Regions from separate parts of the Agaribacter flavus genome, predicted to be linked through region 2. Evidence: predicted binding sites of a transcription regulator. Region 2 holds the regulator's gene; the other holds the start of a gene.
The links. Region 2 encodes sigma-54, which starts transcription at its own class of promoters, with help from an activator protein. Its sites were predicted from a motif close to GTTGGCACGNNNNTNGNNT; they were not measured.
Positions count from the first base shown of each region.

Region 1: the regulator sigma-54 is predicted to act here: its motif matches at 1,434-1,452, upstream of ACFOHL_RS04570 (CmpA/NrtA family ABC transporter substrate-binding protein).

Region 1 is NZ_JBHRSW010000006.1:65,719-69,935, forward strand. Features, by position in the region: gene ACFOHL_RS04560 (ANTAR domain-containing response regulator) at 1-273, shown strand, start outside; gene ACFOHL_RS04565 (CmpA/NrtA family ABC transporter substrate-binding protein) at 277-1,320, shown strand; gene ACFOHL_RS04570 (CmpA/NrtA family ABC transporter substrate-binding protein) at 1,607-3,010, shown strand; gene ACFOHL_RS04575 (ABC transporter permease) at 3,112-4,038, shown strand; gene ACFOHL_RS04580 (ABC transporter ATP-binding protein) at 4,066-4,217, shown strand, end outside.
Region 2 is NZ_JBHRSW010000008.1:47,724-51,940, forward strand. Features, by position in the region: gene lptC (LPS export ABC transporter periplasmic protein LptC) at 1-44, shown strand, start outside; gene lptA (lipopolysaccharide transport periplasmic protein LptA) at 16-624, shown strand; gene lptB (LPS export ABC transporter ATP-binding protein) at 621-1,349, shown strand; gene ACFOHL_RS06770 (RNA polymerase factor sigma-54) at 1,426-2,943, shown strand; gene hpf (ribosome hibernation promoting factor) at 2,970-3,257, shown strand; gene ptsN (PTS IIA-like nitrogen regulatory protein PtsN) at 3,265-3,708, shown strand; gene rapZ (RNase adapter RapZ) at 3,740-4,217, shown strand, end outside.

The DNA.
Region 1 (4,217 bases), on a different contig from region 2:
ACTGATCCCGCCAGAGTACGTGCGATTTTAGATGCTGCTGTCGCGCGTTTTGATGCATTTCAACAGTTACGACAAGAATTGGATGACACTAAGCAAGCATTGGAAGCGCGTAAAACCATTGATCAAGCAAAGCGCTTATTAATGGAACAAAGCGGCTTGAGTGAGCAAGAGGCCTACAAGCGGATGCGTAAAATGGCTATGGATGCCGGCCAAAAACTAGAAGAAGTCGCCAAAACCCTCATTGCTGTCATGCAAAATATGAAGATAGGATAAATAATGTCTAGTCCCGATTTAAACATCGGCTATATGCCACTCAACGATGCTGCCCCCTTGATCATCGCGAAAGAATTAGGTTTTTTTGAGCAAGCTGGTTTAGAAGTGCAACTTCGCAAGCAAAATTCTTGGGCAACACTGCGAGATAAATTACATGTTGGCCTGCTAGATGCGGCACATATGTTAGCACCTATGCCAATAGCTAGTTCACTAGGATTAGGCTGTCAACCAACGGCGGTCGTAGCCCCGCTGATCATGAGCCAAAACGGCAACGCCATCACTTTATCCAATCAGCTAATTGAAGAAGTTAAAAAAGCTAACAATCTCAAAGATCTAGTTTTTCCGATGTCATCTGAATTGTTAGTACCACTCATCCAAAAAAGAAAGTCTCAAGGCAGTGCAAAACTGCAATTTGCTCATGTTTTTCCATATAGCTGCCACTACTATCAGCTGCTAGATTGGTTGCGACAAGGCGGTATTGCGCTTGACGAAGTAGAAGTACATGTCATTACACCCGCCGATATCGTCGATGCAATGCTAAATAATGACATCGACGGCTTTTGTGTTGGCAGCCCTTGGAATGCGAAAGCGGTTAGAGCAGGAGTCGGCGTCACGGTGACCACCTCCTTTGATATATGGGGCAATGCACCAGAAAAGGTACTTGGCATACTCAAGACACGATATGAAGAAGAACCAGCGCTTTTCAAGCGTCTTATCGATGCGATCACAGCTAGCTGCGAGTGGCTCAGTATTTTACCCAATCGCTTTGAAGCCGCACTCATTTTATCAAAAACCAAATATCTAGATACGCCTTTAGAAGTGGTAGCGCCTTCTCTAATTGGAAGCTGCCTAACCAAAACCAATACCACGCCAAGAGAATTACCCTTATACAACGTGTTTGGTTCCAGTGAAAACGATAACGTAATCGACACCAACATTGAAGACTTCGAAGCCTTACAAAAGCACATGCTATTTGCAAAACAAATTCATAATGAAGTACCTCAATCTCATTTATTTGAAATTTTTAAGCCTTCAATGAAAGGTTAATAAAAGGTTAAATAATCACCTTTGTTGTGCGTGTTGCACCATTATCATGATTGCATATAAGGTGCATCATCTTGGTGAATATACTAAGTTGTTGTTTTAATTGATATATAAATACTGGCACGCAGAATGCTTTACGTTCAATGAGTTTACACCCCCCTGTGTAAATCTAATAACTAAAATTTAGGTTGTATTTGCAAAGAAGCTTTTACGGCCACGGCATTGTAGCCCATCAAGATATCGTGAGATGTCTTGCTGGGCTTTTTTTTTGGCTATAGAGGATTGAAAAATGAAATTGCATAAACGACTTTCGAGTAGCTTAGTATCAGTTAGCTCGAAAGTATCTACACTACTTATCTCATGTACAGCGGCACTTTCTCTCTCAGTGTCAGCAAATGCAGAAGAATTGGGCTGGCCAGAAAAAGAAGAATTAAAGTTCGGTTTCATTAAGCTAACGGATATGGCGCCACTCGCCGTTGCCTACGAAAAAGGATACTTCGAAGACGAAGGTCTTTATGTCACCTTGGAAGCACAAGCCAACTGGAAAGTATTATTAGACCGCGTAATTGATGGTCAACTAGATGGTGCCCACATGCTTGCAGGTCAACCACTTGGTGCTACGATTGGCTTTGGTACACAAGCCCACATCATCACTGCGTTCAGTATGGATTTAAATGGTAACGGTATTACGGTATCCAATGACGTGTGGGCTGAAATGAAGAAGAATATTCCTCATGAAAATGGCAAGCCTGTGCACCCAATTAAAGCCGATGCCCTTAAACCTGTCGTAGAGAAATATAAGTCTCAAGGCAAGCCGTTTAACATGGGGATGGTATTTCCTGTTTCTACGCATAACTATGAGCTTCGTTACTGGTTAGCCGCTGGCGGTATCCACCCTGGTTACTATGCACCGCACAAAGGTGACACAAGTGGCCAGATTGACGCAGATGCATTATTGTCAGTTACGCCTCCGCCACAAATGCCAGCCACCATGGAAGCAGGCACCATTTATGGTTACTGTGTAGGTGAACCTTGGAACCAACAAGCTGTATTTAAAGGTATTGGTGTACCTGTTATCACCGACTATCAGATCTGGAAAAACAACCCAGAAAAAGTATTTGGCGTGAGCAACGAGTGGGCTGAAAAAAATCCAAATACGCACATACGTGTTGTAAAAGCGATGATCCGCGCGGCAATGTGGTTGGATGAGAATAACAATGCGAATCGTCCTGAAGCAGTAAAAATCCTAGCAAAAAGCCAATATGTTGGTGCTAACGAGGAAGTTATCGCTAACAGTATGACAGGTACCTTTGAGTTTGAGAAAGGCGATAAGCGCGAAATTCCTGACTTCAACGTATTCTTCCGTTACAACGCTACCTACCCGTACTACAGTGATGCTATTTGGTACTTAACGCAAATGCGTCGTTGGGGACAAATCGCGGATAACAAATCAGATGATTGGTATATGGAAACAGCTAAGCGTGTGTATCGTCCTGACATATATGCCGTTGCTGCTAAAGCGCTAATCAAAGAAGGAAAAGCAAAAGCAGCTGACTTCCCTGATTTTGCTAGCGAAAGTGGGTTCAAACCACCACAAACAGAGTTCATCGACAACATCACCTTCGATGGCTCTAAACCAAACGCTTATCTAGAACAGTTTGCGATTGGTTTGAAAGGCGACACTAAACTTTAATCGATGACAGCAATAGGAGTCATCAAATGATAGATTCAACTAACACACACAACGTAAGCTCACTTTTTAGCAACGTTAAAAGCAAACTCTCTGGAGAAAAAATGAATAAAGTAGCAATGAGTTTTGTTCTCCCCATACTCGGGTTAGCCTTCTTCGTAATGCTATGGAGCTTAGTCGCTAAGAACATCAATACTTCGCTAGGCCAGTTCCCTGGCCCTGCGCAAGTAGCTGAGCAAGCAAGCGCCCTCTGGCAGGAGCATAAAGCAGAATCTGAAAAAGCCGACGCTTTTTACAAACGTCAGGAAGAGCGCAATGCTCAAAGAATGGCGCAAGACCCAAACTATGAGCCAAGAATTCGCGCCTATACAGGTGCACCTACATTCTTTGCTCAAATTTGGACAAGTTTGTACACTGTGTCAGTCGGATTTGTGCTTGCGTCAATCATTGCTGTTCCACTTGGTATAGCTTGTGGACTTAGCAAATCTGTATATGCTGCGTTGAATCCTATCATTCAAATATTCAAGCCAGTGTCTCCGCTGGCTTGGTTACCACTCGTCACGATGGTCGTGAGTGCTGTTTATGTCAGCTCTGACCCGATGTTTTCAAAATCTTTCGTTACCTCTGCGTTTACTGTTGCTCTCTGTTGCTTGTGGCCCACATTGATCAACACCGCTGTTGGGGTATCAAGTATTGACAAGGATCTGATCAATGTATCTAAAGTCCTTCGATTAAAACCTTTGGCTCACGTCATTACTATTGTGCTGCCCTCATCGATACCAATGATATTTACTGGCTTAAGACTATCACTGGGTATCGGTTGGATGGTTTTGATCGCAGCAGAGATGCTTGCACAAAACCCAGGCCTTGGAAAATTCGTGTGGGATGAGTTCCAAAACGGTAGTTCAAACTCATTGGCACGTATCATGGTTGCAGTCATCACGATTGGTATTATTGGGTTTCTTTTAGACCGTTTAATGCTTCTTCTTCAACAAAAAGTCAGTTGGGATAAGAGCGTAGAATTACGCTAGTACTAACACACTGCTTAAGGAAAAATTATGGATATTGATAATCATTTAGAACTTACGCAAGTTGGTATGAAGTTTCCAACACCAAAAGGCGAATTTGTTGCACTAACTGACGTAAACTTAAAAATCAAAAAAGGCGAGTTTATTTCCCTTATCGGTCACTCTGGTTGCGGAAAGTCAAC
Region 2 (4,217 bases):
ACGAGTTAAAGCAACATGTTCAAAGCCAGTATTTTCCGCAATAGATACTGCATAAAAACAACTAGTAAGGTAGCCCTTTCTGCCTTACTTTTCGCTGTTTTTACCGCCGCAGTCGCGCAAGAAGCTGACGAGCAATCAGACTCAGAGGAAACGCAACACAATATTGCAACAGACTTTCAGCAGACGATTAAAATTCGTTCTCGAAACCAGTTGCTCAACGGCAAAAGCAAAACATCAGTCCTTGTGGACGAGGTATTGATTTTACAGGGCAGCCTAAAAATAACTGCTGATAGAGTAGAAATGAATGCTGCTGCTGGCAAGGGCAAAGAAGTCATCTCAGCTATTGGTCAAGCAGCCACATATCAACAAAAACTAGAAGATGGTAGTTTAGTATCCGCGCGAGCAAGTTCTATAAAATATGACGTGGCGACACGCGAGATCAGCCTGACGGGTAACGCGCAAATTTCTCAAAATGACTCTACAGTCTCCGCTGATAGTATTGCATACAACATGACTGAACAAAAAATCATCGCAAGCACAGATGGAAACAGTGAAAAAACGGTCAGTACTGTCATTAGCGTAGGCGATTTTGACAATAGCGAAGACAAAGGCAATGAAAAATGAGTAGTACGCTTTGTGCTAAAAACCTCGCAAAATCGTATAAATCCAGACAAGTAGTACGTGATGTAAGCATTGAAGTGTCTACAGGGCAAATAGTCGGATTGCTTGGCCCGAATGGAGCTGGTAAAACAACTACCTTTTACATGATAGTCGGTCTTGTGCAGCTCGATAAGGGGGAAATATCCATCGACCAAAATGATCTGTCATTATTGCCTATGCACGAACGCGCGCGGCATGGTATCGGGTATTTACCACAAGAGGCTTCTATTTTTCGAAAATTAACTGTATTTGAAAACTTAATGGCCATATTGCAAACGCGAAAAGAGTTGAGTAACCAACAACGAGAACAGCAAGCTGACGAATTATTGGACGACTTCAACATCAATCATATTCGCAATAATTTAGGCATGAGTTTATCTGGTGGAGAAAGGCGAAGAGTAGAGATAGCGAGAGCTTTAGCAGCAAACCCCAAATTTATTTTGCTCGATGAACCCTTCGCAGGTGTTGACCCAATTTCTGTTAGTGATATAAAGAAGATTATATATCAGTTAAAAGATCGTGGCATTGGTGTGCTGATCACAGACCACAATGTGAAAGAAACACTAGACGTTTGTGAAACCGCATACATCGTTAGCCATGGTTCTCTAATAGCCTCAGGTAGTGCAGATGATGTATTATCAAACCAAGAAGTTAGAGACGTGTATCTTGGCGAACAATTTTCGATGTAGGTCTTTGCATGGTAGCTTTAAATTATTGTTCTGTAACCAGATGTAATTTCGGCTTAGATGTAAAAAAAGGAAAGTAATGAAACCCTCGTTACAGTTAAAATTTAGTCAACAACTTACCATGACACCCCAGCTTCAACAGGCTATCAAACTGTTGCAGCTATCTACGCTTGACCTCCAACAAGAAATTCAAGAGGCGCTAGAATCCAACCCTCTCCTTGAACTGTCCGAAGCAAATTTTGAGCAAAATGATGCGACTAATAGCAAAGGTGACGACAGTTCTACCGGCAGTAATGCAGAAACGCAAACCAATGGGGAAACCAATGCCTCATCAGATACATCTGTCAGTATGGAAGATGCGGTAGACAGTCACGATGCACTTCAAAATGGTGATTTACCCAATGATCTTCCCATTGACAGTTCGTGGGACGAGTATCTTGGCTCCAGCTCAGCGCCGGTAAAAATGATCGGAAGTAACCCTGATGAAGATTTTGTTTTTCAAGGCGAGACGACCGACTCCATTCAGGATCACTTGTTTTGGCAAGTACAGATGAGCCATTTCACAGAAGTAGATAAAAGTATTGCGATAGCCATTATAGACTCGATTGATGAATCAGGGTACTTAACAAGTTCTTGTGAAGAAATAGTTGAGTCACTCGACAACGAAGAAGTAGAAATCGAAGAAGTAGAGTGCGTACTAAAACGTATTCAATTACTTGATCCTATCGGCTCAGGTGCGAGAAACGTGCAAGAATGCCTGCTTATTCAACTCAAGCAATTTGCTCAAGGTACGCCATGGCTAGAAGAAGCGAAAGACTTGATTAAAGAGTATGCAGAGTTATTGGGGAGCAAGGATTATCGCACTCTGATGCGTAAAACCAAGTTAAAGGAAGAGCAGTTAAAAGAGGTGATGCGCTTACTAAAAACCTTGAATCCTCGACCAGGTAGCGCTATCTCAACTAAAGAGCCTGAATACATTGTACCAGATGTCAATGTATATAAAAACAAAGGTATCTGGATGGTGGAACTGAACAACGATGCCTTACCAGCCCTTGCGGTGAACGAAACCTACGCTCAAATAGCAAAAACTTCAAAAAATCAGAACGATTCACAATTTATTAAGTCACATTTACAAGAAGCAAAGTGGTTTATTAAAAGTCTGGAGAGTAGAAATGAAACCCTACTCAAAGTGTCACATTGTATTGTGTCCAGACAGAAAGAGTTTTTTGAAAAAGGCCCAGAAAAAATGATACCCATGGTATTAAATGATGTGGCAGAAATGGTAGATATGCATGAATCAACAATATCGCGTGTAACGACGCAGAAGTATATGCATACTCCCAGGGGGATATTTGAATTAAAGTACTTTTTCTCAAGCCACGTGGCGACAGACTCCGGCGAAAATGCCTCGTCCACAGCAATTCGCGCGCTTATCAAAAAGCTCATTGCCGATGAACCACCGGCTAAACCCCTCAGTGATAGTAAGATTGCCCAATTGCTTGCCGATCAAGGAATTAAAGTTGCTCGGCGAACAATCGCAAAATATAGGGAATCGTTAAACATTCCCCCTTCCAACCAACGTAAAAGTCTTATCTAGACTCAATCTAAAGAGGACCTAGCATTATGCAAATTAACTTAACTGGTCATCACGTAGACATTACAGATTCACTGCGTAATTACGTCGACACTAAGTTTGAAAAGCTGGAACGCCACTTTGACCACATCAACAACGTTCATGTAATTTTGAATGTGGAAAAGCTAAGCCAAAAAGCTGAAGCAACCTTACACATAAGCGGAGGTGAAATATTTGCAAATTCGGAGCATACTGATATGTACGCAGCAATCGACGGCTTGATTGACAAGTTAGACCGACAAGTTATTAAGCATAAAGAGAAACTAAAACGACACTAAGTCAAATATGATCATTTCTGACATAATCTCGCTCGACCGAACGCAATGTTCGGTCGAATGCCAAAGCAAAAAGAAAATTTTTGAAATTATTAGCGAAATTGCTATTAAGCAGCACCCCTCGCTCAATCAAGTAGACGTGCTCAATAGCTTACTCTGCAGAGAGCGCATGGGGAGTACCGGCATTGGAAACGGAATTGCCATCCCTCACGGGCGAATAGAGGGTATCTCAAATGTTATTGCTATCATTGTTACCAGTGACCATGCTATTGATTTTGACGCCATAGACAATCAACCTGTTGATATTTTTTTCGCATTACTTGTACCCAAAGAACAAGCAGATTCCCATTTACGCGCCTTGTCGGGAATTGCACAAAAACTCAGTGACAAATCAATTGTGAAAGCGATTCGACGCGCACAAAATAAAAATGAGATTGTGGCAGCGCTAGCTTAGTAACTTACCCAATCCAAGCGAGAGGTTATCAGTGAAACTACTTATCATCAGCGGAAGATCAGGCTCAGGAAAATCAATAGCATTACGCTCACTCGAAGACCTCGGATACTACTGTGTCGACAACATTCCTGTTCATTTACTGCCCACACTAGTTAGTGCTATTTCAGATGAACACGAACAAGTAGCAGTCAGTATTGACGTTCGAAATTTGCCTCGTGCGCAGAAAGAAGTGAGCGAAGTACTCGACTATTTACCTGATTTTTGCGAAATCACGATAATATACCTCGACGCAAGTGATGACGTATTAATTAAGCGCTACAGCGAAACTCGGCGCCTTCATCCGCTATTTAAATTGAGTAACTCACTTACGGATGCCATCTTAACTGAACAAGAAATATTAAGGCCCGTCGCAGAAAAAGCCGATTTAAAAATTAATACGGATCAGCTATCCATACATGAACTGGCGGAGCTAGTTAGGGAGAGAGTACTAGGAAAGAAAACGGCTGATT